4 regions of the Sinanaerobacter sp. ZZT-01 genome follow, and region 1 is predicted to be linked to each of the others. Evidence: riboswitches for the same ligand, from Rfam matches in the RefSeq annotation. Region 1 holds a riboswitch; each other region holds the start of a gene.
What was found. Region 1 has a riboswitch for cobalamin ahead of U5921_RS06800 (DUF2292 domain-containing protein). Riboswitches for the same ligand answer to the same signal wherever they lie in the genome.
Positions count from the first base shown of each region.

Region 2: it holds a riboswitch for cobalamin, as region 1 does, so the genes downstream of both, U5921_RS13420 (class I SAM-dependent methyltransferase) here and U5921_RS06800 (DUF2292 domain-containing protein) in region 1, are expected to answer to the same signal.
Region 3: it holds a riboswitch for cobalamin, as region 1 does, so the genes downstream of both, U5921_RS06235 (nitrogenase iron protein NifH) here and U5921_RS06800 (DUF2292 domain-containing protein) in region 1, are expected to answer to the same signal.
Region 4: it holds a riboswitch for cobalamin, as region 1 does, so the genes downstream of both, U5921_RS15625 (M14 family metallopeptidase) here and U5921_RS06800 (DUF2292 domain-containing protein) in region 1, are expected to answer to the same signal.

Region 1 is NZ_CP141728.1:1,397,443-1,399,647, forward strand. Features, by position in the region: gene U5921_RS06795 (S-layer homology domain-containing protein) at 1-536, shown strand, start outside; cobalamin riboswitch at 586-813, shown strand; gene U5921_RS06800 (DUF2292 domain-containing protein) at 1,053-1,208, shown strand; gene U5921_RS06805 (prenyltransferase/squalene oxidase repeat-containing protein) at 1,265-2,205, shown strand, end outside.
Region 2 is NZ_CP141728.1:2,765,273-2,767,477, forward strand. Features, by position in the region: gene U5921_RS13415 (MerR family transcriptional regulator) at 36-842, opposite strand; cobalamin riboswitch at 915-1,094, shown strand; gene U5921_RS13420 (class I SAM-dependent methyltransferase) at 1,224-1,973, shown strand; gene U5921_RS13425 (class I SAM-dependent methyltransferase) at 1,991-2,205, shown strand, end outside.
Region 3 is NZ_CP141728.1:1,280,037-1,282,241, reverse strand. Features, by position in the region: gene U5921_RS06240 (LysR family transcriptional regulator) at 1-528, opposite strand, end outside; cobalamin riboswitch at 655-843, shown strand; gene U5921_RS06235 (nitrogenase iron protein NifH) at 1,012-1,863, shown strand; gene U5921_RS06230 (hypothetical protein) at 1,860-2,205, shown strand, end outside.
Region 4 is NZ_CP141728.1:3,233,925-3,236,129, forward strand. Features, by position in the region: gene nikB (nickel ABC transporter permease) at 1-186, opposite strand, end outside; gene U5921_RS15625 (M14 family metallopeptidase) at 212-1,168, opposite strand; cobalamin riboswitch at 1,296-1,473, opposite strand; gene miaB (tRNA (N6-isopentenyl adenosine(37)-C2)-methylthiotransferase MiaB) at 1,640-2,205, opposite strand, start outside.

The DNA.
Region 1 (2,205 bases):
TTGAAGGAGAAAATGCAGCAAAAGCTCTTTTGCGAATTTTGGATGAGAATGGATTGCAGTATGAACATACGGGAACCGCAGACAGCTCGTTTTACTTATCACATATGAAAGGAATAGAAGGGAAGGCTCCGATGGATTTATCGAACATCCCAAGCTGCTTAAAGAAAGTGCTGGAAAAGGATAAGGCCGAAATGGAACCAAGAGCAGATGCAGATTCTTTAGGGGAGTTTGACTATACGAGCATGTCAGGCTGGATGTATTCAGTAAATAATGTGTTTCCAAACGTAGGATTTGCCGATACCTATCTGCAAGACGGTGATGTGGTTCGAGTACAATTCACAGTTTGGGGCTACGGAAGAGATATTGGAGGAGCCGATGCGATGGGTACTTATGGAAGTAATTTTTATACTGTGGCCGATAAAACAGAACTTCTGAGAAAGGTCGCAGAAAAAGGGTATGTAAACGTATCAGAGAAAGTAAAAACGATTTTAACCAAGCTCGATGCTTCGCAGACTGAAGTGGATCATGCATTATAAAAATATATCCTTCTTGACAAAAAAATAGGTGATTGATAGAATAGAGTAAAATTTAATATTAATTTTATGTCTGTTTATGTAGTATAAAAAATTACGTAGACAGCTAAGAGGGAAGCAGGTTACATTCCTGCGCGGTCCCGCCGCTGTAATCGCAGAATCTTTACTTTAAATCATTTGAATTGACCACTGGAAAACCGGGAAGGGAAGTGAAGATGCAGGAGAATTAATTTCTCCAGAAGCGTAAGCCAGAAGACCTACATAAAATAGAAGTGCATTCCACGGGTTTTTGGAGGAAAAAAGAGTAAAATAAAAAAGGTTGCTCTGTTTTTTCAGTGCGCAAATTAAGCAGAAATACGGCTGTGGCAGAAATGTCACAGTTTTTTTTTATTCTGTAGGAACTATCAAAAAAACGGATTCGCTTCAATCATAGGAATTATTATCCAAAGATTGATACACAGTTTAATAAACTTTGCAGTAAAAAATATTTTTATGGACATAAAAGGAGGAGAAAAAAAGATGGAACAACCTTTAGTTGACTTGAGTGTAACAAGAAAAGAAGAAGCAAATCTCTTAGCTTTAATTCGTGAAATCAAATATGGTGAATTACGTGTAATTATTCACGATGGAAAACCTATACGGGTAGAAGATATACGTAAAAGCATTAAACTTTAATTTTTATACGCTTAATAGAAATGGGTGATCAATTGAAAGGACTAGGAAGGCAGATCATGGCTGTGCTGCTGTGCATGGTCATGGTGGCTGCGGCGATGCCTCTATGGGTGCATGCTGCTGGGCATAAAGCGTATAGTACAGCGGAGCTGGAAGAAATCATACAAGGCATTATAGATTGGAAAAAATTAGATAACGGTTCTACACTGGATGGCTATCTCATGAATGATGCATACCTCGAATTGGCAGGGACGACGCCGGGAGATTGGTATCAGGTCGGAATGGGAAGATTTGGATATAAAGATGACTATGCAGGATATTTGGCGGTTATCAAAGAAAAGGTGCAGGATCGTTATAAGACCTCTGCGAAATTGAGTGCAGCGAAAGCTACGGAATGGCATCGAATTTCCCTTGCAATCTTGGCATCTGGCGGAGATCCAACAAAAGCAGGCACTGATACAAACGGAAATGTAATTAACCTCATTGCTGACGGAACGTATAACCGGGGGAAAACCACCTCCTTAGGAAAGCAAGGAATCAATGGATGGATATGGGGTTTGATAGCACTGGATTCAAAGCGTTATTCTGTGCCCGCGGGTGCACGTGACAGCAGAGACTCTATGATTAAGGAAATTTTAAGCCGTCAGCTTTCAGACGGCGGATTTACTTTATATGGAAATGCTTCTGATCCGGATATCACGGCGATGGCACTACAGTCTCTGGCACCGTATTATAACAGGGAGAAGGCATATACATATAGCAATAAGGCATCTGGAAAATCCGTGACGAAAAAGGTACGCCAAGTTGTGGATGAAGCAGTCAGCTGTCTTTCAAAGATGCAGCTTGCAACAGGAGATTATGATAGCTGGGGTACGAAAAATGTGGAAAGCACCACACAGGTAGCGGTGGCATTATGCTCTCTTGGAATTAACGTTCAAACGGACAGTCGCTTTATTAAAAACGGAAACACCCTTCTTGATGGAATTATGCTTTATCGGAT
Region 2 (2,205 bases), 1.4 Mb from region 1:
GAAAGTAGAGCTTGAACCAAACACATGAAAATCATTCACTCCACAGCAATGGAAATCTCAGTAATAAACTCATGCTCATCATCTGTAATAAATTTATTAATCAGCTGTCGTTCATACAGATAGCCAAGGATGGTCATAGAATGTTCCGAAGCATATTCTAAAAGTTTTTCTCTTGTATCAGCAAGCGTATCGTATGAGCCTTTATGGAAGGTAGACAAATATTCTCCGGCGGGGCGTATAATGAGGTTTGGAGAATCAATTGGTTTATCCAGCTCCAAAAAAAGCTCTCTATTTTTAAATTCACCGGAAGGTTTCAAAGAAACAATCCATCCATACTGCCATTTTCTCGAAGCTGGATCATCGGTAAACGGATGCATCAATTTTGAAAAAGTGAGCGAAAAATCATTTGTTACATCTGAATCATCAATCGTTAGAGCATAGAGATAAATTTCTTCAAAATAGCAATATTTATATGGTTTTTCTTCATTGTAAGAAAAGCCATATTTTATTTGATTCAGAATTTGATCGAATGTATTTTGTGCAGATTGAAGTTTTTTTATCTGCGTATCTAAAGTCTGTATTTGTGAACTTAGTAACTGAAACGTCTGCTCAGTCGAATGTTTGTTTAAATAGGATTTGATTTGCTGCAATTCAATACCGCTGGTTTTTAAAGCGAGAATCAGATATAAATAAGAAAATTGTTCAATAGAATAATAGCGGTATAAATTTTTTTCATTAATATGATCGGGCTTTATTAAGCCGATTTTATCGTAATAGAGCAGTGTTTGCTTTGGAATGCTGAATATTTCACAAATTTGTCCGGTAGAAAAATAAATACTCATGAGAAATCCTTTCAAAAAAGCCTTGACTATATAGCAACTATATAGTTTATAATGAAAATTGTCAAATAAATAAGAATTATAAGAGTTATAAGAGAGAATCAAAGCATTCTCACAGGGAATCAGGATAAGCCTGAACAGTCTCGCTGCCGTGGAAACGAGTGACATGCGATTTAGCCACTGAAGAAATTTGGGAAGGCCGCATGGAGCGTTGGAGTTTAAGTCGGAATACCTGCTTATAATAATAGGTTTTTTACGAGAGATGGAAAGCCTTCTGCTTTAATGCGTAAATTTAGACATCTCTCGATTAAGGTGTCTTTTTTTTATTTTACGGAAATTACTTGATGGGACATTCCCTTATTTGTAGCTATTAGAGGGTGTATTATGAGAAAGCGGATCAGAAACTACTGGGAAAACGAAGCCTATTTTTATTGTGGAACACTGCCTGAAGATAAAGCTTATGAAAAAATAATAAGCCAATTGGTACAAGTGATTTTAAGTGAGTACAATTCCTTTGACTGCCAATTAGATATTTTAGAGCTGGGAAGCGGAACCGGCTTTTTATTACAGGGTTTATCAAAAACAAATCATAATGTTCTGGGCGTGGATATCTCGAAAAACATGGTGGACATATCTAAAAATCGCGTTCAAAAATCAGGAGGAACAGCAAGAATTATTCAAATGGATGCAGAATCTTTATTGTTTGAAGACAATTCGTTTGATATTTTAATTGGTGATAACTTGTTATGGACCTTGGAGTTTCCGGAAAAATCTTATGCGGAATGGTATCGGGTTCTAAAGCCTAGCGGAAAAATTTTTATCATTGATGCGAATTGGAATCTATGGAGATTTGATCCAAAATTGAAAAAAGAATATCAGGAATATCAGAACTATTTGATAAAAAAATACAATAGAGGAACGCATCTATACTGCAATACGGGAGAAGGCGAAAAAATAGATCAGGATCTTTTTTTAAGTAATAAAAAAAGACCGGAATGGGATATTAACGTCATGAAAAAAATCGGATATAGAAATATTAAAACCTATTTAGATGTTTCTGATTTGGTTTGGGATGATTTAACGCTAGAGTTTAATAAAAAAACACTGCCATTTATGGTTTGTGGAGAAAAATAAAAATAAGGAGAACAGCAATGGATATCAACCAAAGAATTAAAAATTACTGGGAAGGCGAAGCAAGTGTTTACAGCAGTGGAATTGAAGATGAATTAAAAGGATTCCAGAGGGAGGAATGGAAAAAACTTATTTTAGAAAATAAACCATCTTATGCAGAAGAAACTTCTGTTCTTGATATTTTAGATATTGGAACCGGACCGGGTTTCTTCCCTATTGTATTGACGGAAGCAGG
Region 3 (2,205 bases), 120 kb from region 1:
GTGTAAGGAGTTAATAAAAACGTATGGTTTTAATTGACTGATTTCATTAAAGCATAAATTATAGCTCACAAGAACCTTTTTTATAGAGCTAATATATGAATTGTGAATAGAAAGGATGCCAAGCTCACTTCTATGAGTGGCAACATCGTGTATAACGGAGTAAGTGGGGCATTCCCTAATAGCAATATCATAAGTGTCTAAGTTTAAGTCACTCGTTAATTTTGTAAAGGATCTCACAGCAAAAGGAAGTCGTTGTGTTGATACCGAGAATCTCATAGGAAGGTATTTTCTAGATTGATAGCGTTGCTCTAATTGCTCAGACTGATAAACAATTTCTTTGGCGTATTTTAAATAATCTTCTCCGTCATATGTAAGGGTAACACCTCTATTATTGCGATGAAATAAAATGATACCTAAACTCTCTTCTACTGACTTTATAGCTGTTGACAATGTTGACTGAGAAATAAATAAAGCTTTTGAAGCCTCGGAAAAAGATTGATGTTTAGACGTTTCTATAATATATTTCATGGATTGTAACCTCATAAAAATGCGCCCTCCTATTTCCTTTAGTATAGTCATACGCAAATTATATTATCAAAAAAATTGATGGCGGGCAATAGGAAATATCTATGGAAAGATAGATTGTATCTTGTCACACCTCATGATATAATTAAAAAAAATATAGGAAGTTATTACATGGAAATCGGTTAAAGTCCGATGCGGTACCGCCACTGTAAGGAGGAGCCACTGCAAAAAGACATAAACACTGGAATTTAGTTCTGGGAAGTTGTTGCAGCGTGCGCAGAGTCCAAGCCAGGATACTTTAATGACTTTAGATTAACCACCTAACGGATTATTAGGAAAGTTTAATTTTGATTTGTTTTATAATTCTATATATTGAATATATATTAAATATATATTCATGTTAAGAATATGAGATAAGAAACTCCTATCCGAGAGGTATGGGGTTTTTTTATTTTATTAATATATGAAAGAGTTAGGAATATAAAAATGAACAAACGATGCATAAGAATTGCCCTTTATGGGAAAGGGGGTATAGGAAAATCTACGGTGGCTTCAAATGTTTCAGCGGCATTTGGAGATATGGGATTACGCGTTTTACACATAGGATGCGACCCAAAAGCTGATTCCACAAGAAACCTTATTGGATTTAAGATCCCGACAGTTTTAGATGTCTTATCGGAGAAGAGTCAAGTACAAAGAAAAGATATTTTATTTACAGGCTTTAAGGGGATTTCATGCATTGAAGCAGGGGGACCCAAACCTGGAACCGGTTGCGCAGGAATGGGAATATCTATTATGGCAGATGAGCTAGAACGGCTTGGAATTTTAGAAGAAAATTGGGATGTAATTATTTACGATGTCTTAGGAGACGTGGTATGCGGAGGATTCTCTATTCCTATGAGAAAACATTTTGTGGATCAGGTTTATATAGTCAGTTCGTCGGAATTGATGTCGTTATATGCAGCTAATAATATTATGAAAGGATTACAGAACTGTTCTTCAAATAAACAGTTACTCTGTGGAATGATTCACAATAGGTGTAGCGGAGACGAAAGCAACAGGCAAATGAATGATTTTGCCAGAAAAACAAATACGACTATTATTCACGCAATTAAGCAAAGCAATGAAATAAGAAAGGCAGAATGTCAAAGAAAAACTGTTATAGAGGCTTATTTTGAAAGTGAGTCCAGGAATGAATTCTTACAATTAGCTCAAAAACTTTTAAAAAACAAAAGCTCTACTATACCAAAAACTCTTGAAGATGAAGAAATCGATAGAATCGGGCTAAATCTCATGTATGTGAAAATGCAAAGACTTATTGAAGAGGACAGGCTATGAGTAGAAATAATATCAAATTAATGTGCATGGCAGAGTCTGAAATCAGTAATCTCAATTACTTATTGAGTATTCCAGGGGCAGTCGTTTTAGCTGTTGGCCCTCCTTCCTGTGTCAGACAGCTTTATTTTGCTGCACAGAGCCAAAATCAACAAGATAACTTTTATATGTATGTAGAAGATGAAAAAAAGTTGACTATGGGGATGCATTTGCAAGACGTAAAAAAAGTTATAGATAAACTGCTTATAGATGAGCCTAAAATTTTAATTTGCTATTTATCTTGCCTTGACTTATTAATAGGTTCGGATTTTGACAATATCATTGAAGAATTGCAGCAAGATACGA
Region 4 (2,205 bases), 1.5 Mb from region 1:
GTTTAACCCCATACTTTCTCTCGTTTGTTCTAAAATTTCCTCACTTGGAATACTCCCAGATACAGCATACATGGTTCTAACGGGATCCCCTGGAGCCAGGTAGGTTAACCCAAATGTAATAAAACTAATCCCGAATAAAACGATTATAGTCTCAAATAGCCTATTCCTCAATTTTGTCCCGCTCAAAATGCCTCCTCCTTGCCTATAATCATTAATCGAAAAGCTTTCCGTAAGCAATGACCGTTTCTTTTTCTAAAACAGACAAGCTTGCGATTTGATACAAAATAACACTTCTTGCTTTTGCAATATGTCTTTCCAGTAAATTTCCAAAATAATCTCTGATTTCTCCTAATACCTCATTTTCTTCAACGATATCACCGGCTCGGTGCCGAGGGTACCAGCATCCTGTTTTTCCTGCCTCTTCATAAAACGCTTCCTTAATCAGGATTTGATCGGTTTTCTCAAATGCACTGCCCACAAGAAAGCCCATTGCTCTTAAAATCCTTTTTACATCCAAGATGTCTTCCTTCACTTCATCCTGTGACCAGAGTCCCAGATTTCCTCTTTCAAGCAAAATACCCGGGATTCCCAAGCTTCCCGCGTAGTTATAAGCACCTCCACTTCCGTTCTGAGATTGCACAATATATTTTACATTCACTTGCCTTGCCATCTTCTCGGAAATACGGCAGGTTTCTTCATCGGCTTTTCCCTGGCAATATACATAGGACTTTAATTCTTCATGCCAATCCCCACAATGCAGGTCAATATAATAATCGATATGAGAAAAAACTTCTTTCTCTATGTAATAACAAATTTTTTCTGCCAATGTTCCTTCTTTATTCCCGGGAAATTCACGATTTAGATTTTTCCCATCCTCATAAACACAGCTTTTTGTGCGATGCTCAAATCCGGTTCGATTTACCAATGGAAGTATTATGATATTCCCGCTGATCTGACTCGGTTTTAAAAAAACAGACAACTCAAGTGCTGCCTGTATTCCAACATACTCCGCATTATGAATGCCACCTGTTATTAAAATTGTCTTTCCTTCTTCTTTTCCGCAGATAACGGTAATCGGTAATTGAACGCCTGCTTCTGCGATTTCCACAACTCCCTGAATTTTTTCGTTTCTGTATTTTAATGCTTGCGTAAGGTCAATTAGATTCATTTACATTCTCCTCATTGCTTATCTCATACTATATCAAGAATATTAATCAAAAAAAAATGTACACAAATAAGTGTACACAAAGAATTCCTTGTCATTTTTTCTTTGAGCTCACCCATCCTCCGTAGGCATTGCTGATATGCATAAAAGCAGGTCTCCTGGCTTAAAAGCATCGTTCCTTCCTCCTTCCCGGATACAAAATATCCAGTGGTTTTTGGAAGAAACCCTTTTTTACAGTGACGGGATCGCATTGGACTTACACCAATTTCCCTATTAATCCTCATGGAACTTTTATAATTTACATTATATCCTAATTTTCAAACAAATGTCAACAAATTTCTACAATCCATAAAATTTCTCATACCTTCTTCGATATGGATTTGAAAGCTCAAAAAACATTGGACAGATAAAAACTGCTGAAAAACATTGCATTGTATGATTTCACAGCAGTTTTAAATCAAATATCTATTTCACTTATGAGATGACTTCTCCGGTCAAACTAAACGTCTTTCCTTCTGTAATTTTCACTTCTACGATCTCACCGATTAACGCACTGTTTCCTTTAAAATTGACTATCTTTAAAGAATCCGTCCTTCCGGTATAAGTCGTTTTGTCGGTCTTGCTCGTTCCTTCTACCAATACTTTTTGCACGGTTTTCTCATAGCTCTTATTAATCTGAGCGGTTATCCCATTCATCAACTCTACCAGACGATTAAAGCGCTCGTGCTTCACCGACTCAGAAATTTGATCCGTAAGGTTTGCGGCAGGTGTTCCCTTTCTTATGGAATATAAAAATGTAAAAGCAGAATCAAACTGTGCGGTTTGCACTAGATCCAAAGTTTCAGAAAAATCTTCTTCTGTCTCTCCCGGAAAACCTACAATAATATCAGTGGTAATCGCTATATCCGGAACTGCTTTACGAAGTTTTTCAATCAAATGCAGATACTGTTCTTTTGTATAGTTTCGATTCATTTTCTTCAGTAAATTTGTGCTTCCAGACTGAACCGGTAAATGAATATGTTTGCAAAGTTTATCACAAT